4 regions of the Providencia sp. PROV003 genome follow, and region 1 is predicted to be linked to each of the others. Evidence: predicted binding sites of a transcription regulator. Region 1 holds the regulator's gene; each other region holds the start of a gene.

Region 1 (3,482 bases):
TGGGAAAATGGTTTGGCATGTTTAGTCAATGGGCTATGTGTGGGCATGGTGCCCGAACACCGCGCAACCCCTTTATGCGAGGAAGGGAAGTTAGTGGAATTGGCATTAGTACAACCATTTCCACCAAGCCCTTGCTGCCTAACTTGGGTTGAAAAAAACACATCTCCAGCGTTAAGTTGGTTATTAGATTACCTCGGTGATACTGAAACACTTAACGCGGAATGGCTTTCAACTTAGGTTGCTAAGTTATCGGCGGTAATCAATAAATGGCCCATCAGCAACAGAGCGGCGTTCAACCAGCCGTGGATGTACCTCGATAGTTTGCGCATCTTCGCGCTTATTCACAATTCTATCGAGTAACATTGTAAAGGCCATTTGCCCTAAACGCTCTTTTGGCTGGTGGATAGTCGTTAGAGCAGGGGTAAAATAGCGCGCATTACGCACATTATCATAGCCAATCACTGAAATATCTTGCGGTACACGCAGGCCCATCTCATCTGCGGCGCAAATCGCTCCCATCGCCATAATATCGCCACCACAGAATACCGCGGTAGGGCGCTGTTTATGGCTAAGGATTTGCATCATTGCTTTGTAGCCTGATTCAGGCTCAAAATCCCCTTGGACGATCCACTCATCTTTTAACGTAATTTTGGCCTCTTCCATCGCTTTTTGGAAACCAGTTAAACGACCAATGCCTGTATTTCTTTCGAGTGAACCAGGAATGACACCGATATCACGGTGGCCACGGTCAATCAAATAACGCCCTGCAAGGTAGCCGCCATGGAATGAGTTGTCGATAATACTGTCAGTAAAATCACCTCGTGACGTACCCCAATCCATAACGACCATTGGAATATTACGATAATCTTCTAACATACTGATTAAAGTATCTGGGTATTCAGAGCACATAACGAGTAAACCATCTACGCGTTTTTGCGCAAGCATTTGTAGATAGGCTTTTTGTTTACCCAAATTATTATGGGAATTACAGAGGATTAGTGTATAGCCTTTTTCATAGCAGCTATTTTCAACTGATTCTATTACCTCAGCAAAATAGGGTGCTTCACTGGAGGTTGCCAGCAAACCAATCGACTTAGTGTGATTAACTTTTAGACTACGGGCAACCGCACTTGGTGAATAATTGAGCTCTTTAATTGCAGCCCAGACCGCAGCCTTAGTATCATCAGCCACAAAGCGCGTTTTATTAATAACATGGGATACGGTTGTGGTAGATACGCCAGCGCGTTTCGCCACATCTTTAATCGTTGCCATGGGGGAAAAAAACTCCTGACCAACAATAGGTCTCTATAAGCATTCTTGTTAAAAAATTACCAGCATATTGATGCATTGATCCTTTGCTGGCAATAATTTAGCGATTTGTTGTCGATTTTGTCTGATCTAGCGCAAAAACGAAAGAAATAATTGATGTTATAACATGTGATATAGGCACGAGTTTTGTTTTTTTGGATATATATACTTAATAACCTTTATGTTAATATGGTTATTCGCTAATTCAATTACGTTTAGATGAGAGGAACTCATGGATACAGATGTTAAATATGGATTACTGGCTGCGTTGGGTTCATTAGCAATGATTATTTTTATTGCTGCACATATTTTTTGATTTTATTTTTACTCATAGCAATGTGCGTAAAAAATAAGGGCGAGATATCTCGCCCTTAGCTATTTAGAAATCAACAGATATCACTATGCTAAATTTTCTTCAACAAACTTCCAATTGACTAGCGCCCAGAAGTTTTCTAAGTATTTAGGACGCGCGTTACGGTAATCGATATAGTAAGCATGCTCCCAAATATCAACTGTTAATACAGGCTTATCTTCACCAGAAATTGGCGTTGCAGCATTAGATGTATTAACGATAGCTAAGCTACCATCGGTTTTTTTCACTAGCCATGTCCAACCTGCGCCAAAGTTTTTGGTCGCAGCGTCAGTAAATTGCGCTTTAAACTCAGCGAAAGAACCGAATGCTTTATTAATCGCATCAGCAACTTTGCCTGTTGGTTCTCCACCTGCATTTGGCGCTAAACAATGCCAATAGAAGGTGTGGTTCCAAACTTGAGCAGCATTGTTAAAAACCCCAGCGTCAGAAGTTTTGATGATCTCTTCTAGAGATTTACCTTCGAAGTTAGTGCCTTTGATGAGGTTGTTTAAGTTAACAACATAAGTGTTGTGGTGCTTGCCATAGTGATATTCTAAGGTTTCAGCAGAGATATATGGTTCTAAAGCATCTTTAGCATACGGTAGAGCGGGTAGTTCAAAAGACATTGCGTACTCCTTGATTGCTTTTGTATAAAATACTTCGGGTGTTTGCTCTTAAAATGAGCTAATTAAAAGATGGCAATTTGTTATCAACATTTCGCTCATTGGCGAGATGGTATTTAATATATTAATGATAACACGATAAACCTTACAAAGGGTAATGGTAATCATGTTACTTATATGTTAGCAAAAAACAAAATCATTAACTATTTATATTGTATGGGTATTTGTGAGGAAGAACGCCAGTTTTTCGAATTTAAACAATAGCGAGTTATTTGTTTGACTTAGGTGAGCAGAAGATAGAAAAGGTGCCTTTTTGGTTTTTTGGATGTTATAGTAATGCCCCTGTAAAACTGGCATATTGTATGAAACAATTAAGTTTCACATTATAATGGTCAATGCATTCTATTAAGTCGCAGTAAATCATGCTTGTCGGCTGACTGCAAAACCAGCATCTTTGTTCTAAGGAAGTAAAAATGACGACAATTGAAAGAATCGAGCGCCAAATCAAAGAAAACCCAATTTTATTATACATGAAAGGCTCTCCAAAACTTCCGAGCTGTGGTTTTTCTGCTCAAGCAGTCCAAGCTCTGTCTTCTTGTGGTGAACGCTTTGCTTATGTTGATATCCTACAAAACCCAGATATTCGTGCAGAACTGCCAAAATATGCAAATTGGCCAACTTTTCCTCAACTGTGGGTTGATGGGGAGCTGGTTGGGGGCTGTGATATTATCATGGAAATGTTCCAGCGCGGTGAACTTCAATCATTGATTAAAGAAACTGCGGATAAATATCGCCCAACAGACGAAACTAGCGCAGAATAATATTGCGATAGATAACAAAAAACCGTATTTAGCTAACGTAGTGGTATTTTAGCAAATACGGTTTTTTTATATGTAATTCAATTACTCTTCGTTCTCAACGATAGGCCAGCCACCAAGCTTTTTCCATTTGTTGACAATCTCACAAAACAATAGGGCAGTACGGTTAGTATCATACAGAGCACCGTGGGCTTGTTTCCCATCAAATGGAATACCCGCAGCGACACATGCTTTTGCTAAAATAGTTTGGCCGTACACTAAACCACTTAATGCTGCAGTATCGAAGGTTGCAAATGGGTGGAATGGGTTACGTTTTAAACTCGCGCGTTCTGCGGCATTCATAACAAAGCTGTGATCAAAATTTGCATTATGAGCAACAAT
Region 2 (3,482 bases), 1.0 Mb from region 1:
AACTTGTGCATCGTGCCCTTGTTCTGTGAGGTGGTTAAGCATACTCAACATCGGGGTTAAACCTACACCCGCAGAAATTAACGTGACAGGGGTTTGGTTATCAACATCGATAAAGAAATCACCACAAGGAGGGGCCAATAATACGCTATCACCTTCATTTAATTGCTGGTGTAAGAAATTAGAAACAGCGCCTTGGTCTTCGCGTTTTACGGCGATACGATAGCTATGACCATTAGGTGCAGTAGTTAATGAATATTGGCGAATTTCTTGGTTTTCAAAATCATCACTATTTACATAGATTGTAATATATTGCCCTGCGCGGTAATTTGCGACGGGTTTGCCATCGACAGGGACAAATTCAAAACTGGTGATGACATCACTTTGTGGCTGTTTTTGTTTTAGTTTAAATTCCCGTAGGCCTTCCCATCCCCCCGTTTTATCTGAGTTTTCTTGGTAAATTGCGGCTTCACGACCAATGAAAATATCCGCTAATACACCATAAGCTCTTCCCCATGCATCAAGCACTTCTTGACCTGGGTTAAGTAATTCATCGATAGCTGCCAGTAAGTTTTCCCCAACAATTGGGTAGTGCTCCGGTTTGATATTTAAACTCACGTGTTTTTGTGCGATTTTTTCCACGGCAGAAACCAGTGCTTCAGGTGTTTCAATATGGACGGCATAAGCGCAAATAGCATTGAATAGGGCTTCGCGTTGGTCACCATTCATTTGGTGAGTCATATTGAAAATATCTTTTAGTTCAGGATGTTGTTTAAACATTCTGTCATAAAAATGGGCGGTAAGTTTGGGGCCTGTCTCAGCAATGGCAGGGATAGTTGATTTAACAATGGCAATGGTTTGGCTATCTAACATACAGGTGCTCCTGAATTATTTTCATGTTCCCTTAGTGTTCATCGCGATGATGTATTTTTCAGCTACTTGAAAATATATTGCATATTTTCATTTAGATAGCGTTATTTCACCGTAATAAACGTACTTTTATTTGAGAGACACAAAGTTTATTTATAAACATGTATTTTAAATACAACTTATAATATTTAAGGTAACAAGTAAATACTCAAACGTGGAAAATATGACTGAAATAAACACATAATGAGAAGGGGCTTGCAAATTCAGCGATCTCTGCGTCAAAAAATAAAATTTGGGCTATTTTATAGTGAAGCCTTAAGAAGCAAATGAAGTGAAAAAAATTAATGCAATCGTTTGCGTATATTTTTTCTTTAGGGCTATCTCAACAGAGAAAAAGAGTTTACACTGTGTGTTATTGCGATGAATCGATTTTCAACCTATTGAATTGCTGAGGCAGGAGAAGCGAATGTTAAAGCGTGAAATGAATATTGCAGACTATGATCCAAAACTATGGGAAGCAATGGAGCAAGAAGTACAACGTCAAGAAGAACACATTGAATTAATTGCTTCTGAAAACTATACCAGTCCACGAGTCATGCAGGCTCAAGGTTCTCAGCTAACCAATAAATATGCAGAAGGCTACCCAGGTAAACGCTATTACGGCGGTTGTGAGTACGTTGACGTCGTTGAGCAATTAGCGATTGACCGTGCAAAAGAATTATTTGGCGCTGATTACGCAAACGTACAGCCGCATTCTGGTTCACAAGCAAACGCTGCTGTTTACATGGCTTTATTACAACCGGGCGATACAGTGTTAGGTATGAACCTTGCACACGGTGGGCATTTGACGCATGGTTCGCCAGTTAATTTCTCGGGTAAGTTATATAATATCGTTCCTTATGGTATTGATGAGAGCGGTAAAATTGACTACGACGATATCAAAGCACAAGCAGTAAAACATCAACCTAAAATGATTATCGGCGGTTTCTCTGCATATTCAGGTGTGGTTGATTGGGCTAAAATGCGTGAAATTGCAGATAGCATTGGTGCTTATCTGTTTGTTGATATGGCTCACGTTGCAGGTCTTATTGCAGCTGGTGTTTATCCAAACCCAGTTCCTCACGCTCATGTTGTCACAACAACGACCCATAAAACTTTAGCAGGCCCTCGCGGTGGTTTGATCCTTGCTAAAGGTGGCGACGAAGAGATGTACAAAAAAATCAACTCTGCGGTATTCCCAGGTTCTCAAGGTGGCCCTTTAATGCATGTGATTGCAGGTAAAGCGGTTGCGTTGAAAGAAGCTATGGAGCCAGAGTTCAAAGTTTACCAGCAGCAAGTGGCGAAAAATGCGAAAGCCATGGTCGACGTTTTCCAAAAACGTGGCTATAAAGTTGTGTCTGGTGGAACTGAAAACCACTTATTCTTAGTTGATTTAGTTGATAAAGGTATTACTGGTAAAGATGCTGATGCAGCTCTTGGCCGCGCTAATATCACTGTTAACAAAAACAGCGTACCAAACGATCCGAAAAGCCCATTCGTAACGTCTGGTGTACGTATTGGTTCTCCAGCAATTACACGTCGTGGTTTTAAAGAAGCGGAAGCAGGTGAGCTAGCTGGCTGGATGTGTGATATTCTAGACAACCTCAATGACGAAGCGACCATTGAAAGCGTGAAACAAAAAGTATTAACAATCTGCAAAAAATACCCGGTTTACGCATAATATAAACAATATTTAATTACCTAAACCCGCTTCTACATGTTTGTATGAGCGGGTTTTTTGCATTGAAAAAAGGGAGGGGTGATGGTCATTCCATCAACACGTTGGTTAGCTATTGACTATTTTACCTATTTTTTTGCGTATAGTATTTTTTTACCATTTTGGTCTGTGTGGCTACAGGGCGAGGGTATTGATGCAGAAATGATAGGGGTTTTACTCGGTGTCGGGCTAACAGCTCGCTTCCTAGGTGCAATGTTTATTACTCCTTCCGTTAAAGAGCCCTCAAAACTCATCATGGCACTACGACTGCTAGCAGGTCTCTCATTAATTTTCTCTGTTGGTTTTGCTTTTGGTTCCCATTGGGCATGGTTATTATTTGTGATGATAGGGTTTAACTTGTTCTTTGCACCAATGGTTCCATTAGGGGATTCGTTGGCTGGCACTTGGCAAAAACAATTTTCATTCGATTATGGCAAAATCCGTGTTTGGGGCTCTATCGCATTTATTATCGGCTCATCTTTAATGGGCTATTTGGCGGGAGTCTGGGGTCATCAGTCCATTATGGTTGCTTTGATTATAAGTTGCTTAGCATTATTGCTAGGGTCAATGTTAAAACCCGCTATCATGCCGACTGGAGCTGCCAAAGTAGAGGGCGATGATAAGCTTTCCTTTAAGCAATTAATTGCAGATAAGAACATCGTGAAGTTTTTAGTTTGCGTAACGCTGCTGCAAGGTGCACATGCAGCTTATTATGGGTTTGCGTCCCTATTTTGGAAAGAAGCGGGCTATTCAGATTTAGTAATAGGTAATTTGTGGTCACTGGGTGTTGTCGCAGAAGTGATAGTTTTTATGTTGAGCCACCGTTTATTTAGGCGTTGGAGTGCTCGTAATCTATTAC
Region 3 (3,482 bases), 1.7 Mb from region 1:
GTTGGTGCAGCTATTTTTTTGGTATTTCGCTTCTGGTGAAATTTTACCATCTGCCACAATGGAATGGTTGAATACACCCCATGAAATCCAATTGTTGGGGATACCCGTGGGGTGGCCATCATTTGAATTTTTAGCGGGTTTTGTTGGTTTGACCTTGTATACCGTACCCTTTATTGCTGAGGAAATTCGAGCAGGTATCAGGGGCGTTCGTCAGGGGCAAAAATATGCTGCTTTCGCTTTGGGGCTAACTTCTTGGCAGGCGATGAAACTCGTGGTGTTGCCTCAAGCGGTTAAAATCGCTATGCCGCCTTTACTTGGCCAATATATGAATGTGGTAAAGAATTCATCGTTAACGATGGCGATTGGGGTGGCGGAGCTTTCTTATGTATCGCGGCAAGTGGATAGCCAGTCATTACAAACTTTCGCCGCATTTGGTGTTGCCACAGTGTTGTACATTGCCATTATTGCATTAATGGAAGGCTGGGGGCAGTGGCGCCAGCAACGTAATTTAGCTCAAGGGGCATAAAATGGATTTTTCGATTATTGAGCAAAACTGGCAATATTTATTATTAGGTACTTTCCCTGACGGCCCACTCGAAGGCGCTGCTTTAACCTTACTCATGAGCTTACTTGCAGGGGCGGCTTCTATAGTATTGGGGACATTGGGCGGTATTGCGTTAGCCATGCTGCGTGGTTTCTGGGTTAACCTATTTGCCGCTATTTTAGGCTTTTTCCGTGCAATTCCTGTGATTATGTTGATTTTTTGGACCTACTTTCTGTTGCCTATTTTGCTTGGCGCAGAAATCCCTGGGATTGCTACTGTGGTATGTGCATTAGCGTTGATTACTTCAGCATATCTAGCTCACGCGGTAAAGGCGGGGATTTTAGCGATTGGTAAAGGGCAGTGGCAAGCTGGCATGTCTTTGGGTTTTAGCCGTTGGCAGGTGCTTTGGCACATTGTTTTACCACAAGCGTTACGTATGATGGTACCTTCATTTATTAATCAATGGGTTGCATTAATTAAAGATACCTCTCTAGCTTATATTGTGGGGGTTGCTGAATTATCATTTTTAGCTACTCAAGTGAATAACCGTGAAATGGTATACCCGCTCGAGGTTTTCTTATTTGTGGCGTTTATTTATTTTGTGATGTGTTTTGCGGTGGAAATTATTGCGAATAGGGTAGCGAAAAGGCTAAGCGCACAAAATGAACCTCAAAAACGAGCCGCGAAGCGTAGCTTATTGTTTTGGCGTAGGCAAAAGCTATTGGCGCTGTCTTAAGTCAACATAGCGGTGTAATAACCGCTATTATCTCAACAACACTTATCTGATTATTTTTCTTATTTCGGCTTGCTGTATCAGTTAGTTAGGACATTTTTGCCTATTATGGTTTACGCAATCGTTTTCTTTTGTGATTTTTAATTGTAGTATAGGGCGAAAAAAACTTTTTTTGGGCGCTATATCTAATGAGTAATCAATCTTCTAGCTCGGCACAACCGCAGGGCTTGTTTCAGCGTGTTTTTAAATTACAGGAACACGGCACAACCGCACGAACAGAAGTTGTTGCAGGCTTCACGACCTTTCTGACGATGGTGTATATCGTCTTTGTTAACCCACAAATTCTTTCTGTTGCAGGGATGGACATTAAAGCGGTGTTTGTTACCACCTGCTTGATTGCTGCTATTGGTAGTATCTTGATGGGGCTATTAGCAAACTTACCAATCGCGGTAGCACCTGCAATGGGGCTGAATGCCTTTTTTGCTTTTGTTGTCGTCGGGGCCATGGGGTATTCGTGGCAAGTCGCTATGGGCGCGGTATTCTGGGGAGCGGTTGGTTTATTTATTCTGACATTGTTCCGTATTCGTTATTGGATTATTGCTAATATCCCGCTTAGTCTTCGTGTCGGGATCACCAGTGGTATCGGTTTATTTATTGCCATGATGGGGTTAAAAAACTCAGGCATTATTGTTGCAAATCCAGATACACTGGTCTCAATTGGTAACTTAACTCACCATAACGTTTGGCTGGGGGCGCTGGGTTTCTTTATCATCGCAATTCTGGCAGCGCGTAATATTCATGCAGCAGTTTTGGTGTCTATTGCCGTGACTACATTGATCGGTCTTGCGTTGGGTGATGTGAAATATTCGGGTGTGTTTTCCATGCCACCAAGTATCACTAGTGTGGTTGGGCAAGTCGATTTTGCTGGTTCTTTAGATTTAGCGCTATCAGGTGTTATTTTCGCCTTTATGTTAGTAAACCTGTTTGACTCATCGGGCACTATGATTGGCGTGACGGATAAGGCTGGGATTACCAATGAACGCGGGACATTTCCACGAATGAAACAAGCCCTGTATGTGGATAGTTTGAGTTCGGTAGCAGGTTCTGCAATGGGAACATCATCAGTGACTGCGTATATTGAGAGCTCTTCAGGGGTATCTGTTGGTGGGCGTACTGGTTTAACCGCAATTGTTGTGGGTGTTCTATTTCTATTGACCATGTTTATCTCACCTCTTGCAGGTATGGTTCCTGCTTATGCAACCGCAGGTGCCCTGATTTACGTGGGTGTGCTGATGACTTCAAGTTTAACGCGGGTGAAATGGGACGATTTAACCGAGTCTGTGCCTGCATTTATTACCGCAGTAATGATGCCGTTTAGTTTCTCTATTACCGAAGGTATCGCACTGGGCTTTATTGCCTACTGCGCAATGAAAATTGGTACGGGGCGCTGGCGTGATCTGGGGCTGTGCGTCATTTTAGTTGCGGCGATGTTCCTGTTAAAAATGATCCTAGTCGACGCCTAACATGTGCTTCATATTTTGAACTGTAGCGGTGTTGGCTGCGTTTGCTAACCCTAGTCACATACTTTTGTATGCTCCTAGGAATTAGCAATTCTTCCGCCTTGCTACAGCTCAAACTATTTAGCGCATTAATATTCGTCATACTTCAAGCTGTGGCGTTGTTGCCTACACTTGGTTACTCGGGCCATATACTTGTATATGCTCCCCGAGATAACCTCGCTTGGCGCCTAGTCACAACTTGCATTATTTAATGAGTTAATTATTTCTCTTTTTATTATTTGACCCCTCCATGCTCTAAATAATTTGTGTTGCATGAGCGTACATGCAACGCAAATTATTTAGGGTATAATTAATAAACTACTGCTGTGAAGGTCAGGTGAGATAAAAATCTACTGAAATTGCAAACTAGTACTTTCCCCCTTCATGGGAAACTGCTAGATTTCGCAGCAGAAACTGACTTTATCAAGGTATCAGGCCATGAATTCACCAAAAAAACCGGCAAGTAAGCCAAAGAAAAAATACCGTAAAACGAAAGAAGAATTGAACGCAGAAGGTCGTGAGCGTAAGCGCGAAAGTAAACATCGTGGTAATAAATCAGGTAGTCGCTACCAAGATAAGTCATCAAGCAGCCAAAATAATGGGCAAAATAACATTGTTGACCCACGCTTAGGCAGTAAAAAACCAG
Region 4 (3,482 bases), 1.4 Mb from region 1:
AATACGTGTTAAATTGGCTTTTGCACCTAATTTTTCGACAGAAAACCCGAAAAAGCGACCAATATTGTTTTCCCAAAACCACACCATAAATAAGTCAGGATGCTGCAAGTATAAATGGATAGGCCAAGGTAAAATAGCAACAAGGGCGATTAACCCTGCGGATAAACTGAATAGCCAGAATTGCTTGGTTCTACATTGGCGAATAAAAATAGGGGATAAAATTAAGCAAATCCATAAAACGCCGGGGATGAAAACCCCTTTTGAGAGCATTGTGATTACCGTCCCTAGGGATAACCAAAGGCTAGACATCAACAGTTTCTGTTGCTGTATTAGCCCGAGTAACCCATAAAGGCCGATAGTTGCCCCAGCCATAAGAGCAACATCTGTGAACATATCATGGCTGTGGCGCAGAACCCCCGGAGCACAGGCATAGAGTGCGAAAGCTAACCAAATGCGTGTATCCGTAAAGTCTTTAGCTTGGAAAAAGCGGCGCGCTAAGCATAAAAAGAAAGCGAAATTGAGCGCTGAAAACAGCAAAGTTGCACTACGAGCTGCATCATAAAGGGGCATAAAACCAGAAAATAAATGGGATGTAATAGTAGCAACCCAATAATAAAGCGGAGGTTTTTCCATGAATGGTTCACCCGCATTTGTTGGGACTAACCATTCATTAGTTTCATACATGGTTTGAATAATGCCAAAGCTATAATTTTCATCTTGCTTCCAAGGGCTATGGCTATATATTCCCGGTAATAAATACATTGCGAGGAAACAAATAAAAAGTAGTAAAACACCCCGTTGTAAAGTGATTATTGATGTATTCTTATTTGACATTTTAATATGTTTTTTGTGTTCGTTATTATAAATAAATCAGAATTATAACTATGGTTGACAATAATTGAGTGTATATATATATGAATTATATTCACTCCATGTATGTTTTATTTTCTCAATAAAAACAACGTAAAAAAGCATGTTTAATGGTTTGTATGAAAATTATTCTACCATAAATAAATATTTTTTAAGTTGTTCGTTTTGTAAGAAAATATTCTGTGATTATACCAAGAAAAATAATCACTCTCTTTAAACAAACGCTATATGAAAAGTAATTAGTTATTTTTACTTAAAATAACTACGATGAAAATAAAGGGAATTTTAGAAAGTCCGTTTAAGGCTCAGAGGGGAATAGATATTTTTTATCCTTAAGGAAGTACTTAGCAAAAAAACTGATAAGCCTTTGTTGAATACGAAAGGGGGAATATCAGGGGGATATGCTAAAAACACTTGATCATTAGCCCGTTTTAGAACGATAATTGCCCTCCTCACAATACGTTTTATTCTAATTTCAAAGCCAAACGATTGCGTAACTGTTTTTATAGAGAATTTATTCTCAATTGGTTTTATTTTTTGAAAACGTAATCGTTTACGTCAACGTATGCGTTAGGCGTCAGCACTATTTGAGAGTATTCGTTTACTATTAACAGCAGAGGTACACCATGTCAGGCCAACAGGCGTCATCCAACTGTAAATTGGATTCATTTTTTAAGATAACAGCACGCGGGTCTTCAGTTCGCCGTGAAATCATTGCAGGGCTAACTACATTCTTAGCGATGGTTTATTCTGTCATCGTTGTGCCTGGTATGCTGGGACAGGCTGGTTTCCCTCCAACCGCTGTTTTTATTGCAACATGTTTAGTGGCGGGGTTTGGTTCTTTGCTGATGGGGCTATGGGCAAATTTGCCAATGGCCATCGGCTGTGCGATTTCATTGACAGCTTTTACTGCATTTAGCTTAGTTTTAGGGCAAAAAATTAGTATACCCGTGGCACTAGGCGCCGTTTTTCTAATGGGGTGTTTATTCACCATTATCTCTGTTACAGGTATTCGTAGCTGGATCTTACGTAATATGCCAATGGGGATTGCCCATGGTACAGGGATAGGTATTGGTTTGTTTTTATTGCTAATCGCAGCAAATGGTGTTGGTTTAGTGATCAAAAACCCAAATGCAGGTTTACCTGTCGCTCTGGGGGAATTTACCTCTTTCCCTGTGTTAATGTCACTCGTTGGGCTAGCGGTTATTTTTGGTTTAGAAAAACGTCGTGTTCCGGGCGGCGTTCTACTGGTGATTATCGCTATTTCAATTATTGGGTTGATTTTTGACCCCGCTGTCCAATATCAAGGTTTCTTTAAATTACCATCATTGGGTGACGATGGGCTATCTCTAGTATTTAGTATGGATATTATGGGGGCTTTACAACCCATGGTATTACCAAGCTTGCTTGCGTTGGTGATGACAGCTGTCTTTGATGCAACAGGGACAATTCGTGCCGTTGCGGGGCAAGCTAACCTTTTAGATAAAGATGGGCAAATTATTGATGGTGGTAAGGCGCTAACTGCCGACTCAGTGAGTAGTATTTTTGCTGGTGCGATCGGTGCATCTCCTGCCGCAGTCTATATTGAATCAGCAGCAGGAACCGCAGCGGGTGGTCGTACAGGGTTAACGGCTGTGGTTGTTGGGGTACTCTTCCTCTTAATTTTATTTTTATCACCATTATCTTATTTAGTGCCTGCTTATGCGACAGCACCTGCGTTGATGTATGTGGGCCTGTTGATGCTAAGTAATGTCTCTAAACTTGATTTTGATGACTTTGTTGATTCAATGTCAGGTTTACTGTGTGCGGTGTTTATTGTTTTAACTTGTAATATTGTGACTGGTATTATGCTTGGTTTCGCCGCATTGGTGATTGGCCGTATTTGTGCGGGTGAATGGCGTAAACTGAATGTGGGAACTGTGATTATTGCGGTGCTTTTAGTGGTATTTTATGCCTCAGGATTAGCTATTTAAGGTTCATAATATTTAAATAAGGCGATCTTATCGCCTTATTTAACGTTTTATATCGATTAATCGCAAAATGGTAATTTTTTCCCCGAAAAATAATTGCTAAGGATAAAATAGATATAAGGCGGTGAACCAAGTGGAAGTCCATAGTTTCCACTCGTTACTGGCTCGATTTGAACAATCATGGTCTGGACGGTGCTATCTCTTACTATGCGGCGGCAGGCAAATTTTAGACTTTGGTCGTCTGGTTAATCAGTAAGGGCAACATGGAAATTTTCTTTACTATTTTGATTCTGATTTTAGCGGTCTCTATTTCTGGAGTTGCCGTTAAAGTTTTACCTATTCGAATTCCGCTTCCCCTCATTCAAATTGCTATCGGTGCATTACTTGCATGGCCTCAATTTGGCTTGCATGTCACTTTTGACCCTGAACTATTTATGGTTCTACTGATCCCACCTTTGCTGTTTGTTGATGGTTGGAAGACACCAACACGTGAATTTTTCCAAAATGGCCGAGAAATTTTTATTTTAGTGTTGGTTTTGGTGTTAGTGACTGTAATCGGCATTGGCTATTTAATTTACTGGTTAATGCCGGGTATACCTTTAATTGCCGCTTTTGCGCTTGCCGCGGTATTGTCACCTACAG

What was found. The regulator PurR, encoded in region 1, represses purine synthesis genes. The targets are predictions, from matches to a motif close to CANGCAAACGTTTGCNTG.
Region 2: the regulator PurR is predicted to act here: its motif matches at 1,211-1,228, upstream of glyA (serine hydroxymethyltransferase).
Region 3: the regulator PurR is predicted to act here: its motif matches at 1,392-1,409, upstream of M1F14_RS01860 (NCS2 family permease).
Region 4: the regulator PurR is predicted to act here: its motif matches at 1,349-1,366, upstream of M1F14_RS00510 (NCS2 family permease).

The regions. Positions count from the first base shown of each region.
Region 1 covers NZ_CP096369.1:3,424,153-3,427,634, reverse strand. Annotated here, with positions in the region: gene punR (DNA-binding transcriptional activator PunR) at 1-237, shown strand, start outside; gene purR (HTH-type transcriptional repressor PurR) at 247-1,272, opposite strand; gene sodB (superoxide dismutase [Fe]) at 1,708-2,286, opposite strand; gene M1F14_RS15740 (Grx4 family monothiol glutaredoxin) at 2,757-3,104, shown strand; gene rnt (ribonuclease T) at 3,186-3,482, opposite strand, start outside.
Region 2 covers NZ_CP096369.1:2,414,936-2,418,417, forward strand. Annotated here, with positions in the region: gene hmpA (NO-inducible flavohemoprotein) at 1-870, opposite strand, end outside; gene glyA (serine hydroxymethyltransferase) at 1,334-2,587, shown strand; gene M1F14_RS10960 (3-phenylpropionate MFS transporter) at 2,669-3,482, shown strand, end outside.
Region 3 covers NZ_CP096369.1:444,646-448,127, reverse strand. Annotated here, with positions in the region: gene M1F14_RS01870 (amino acid ABC transporter permease) at 1-526, shown strand, start outside; gene M1F14_RS01865 (amino acid ABC transporter permease) at 528-1,280, shown strand; gene M1F14_RS01860 (NCS2 family permease) at 1,466-2,800, shown strand; gene yihI (Der GTPase-activating protein YihI) at 3,275-3,482, shown strand, end outside.
Region 4 covers NZ_CP096369.1:111,177-114,658, reverse strand. Annotated here, with positions in the region: gene M1F14_RS00515 (glycosyltransferase family 39 protein) at 1-834, opposite strand, end outside; gene M1F14_RS00510 (NCS2 family permease) at 1,497-2,843, shown strand; gene M1F14_RS00505 (Na+/H+ antiporter) at 3,104-3,482, shown strand, end outside.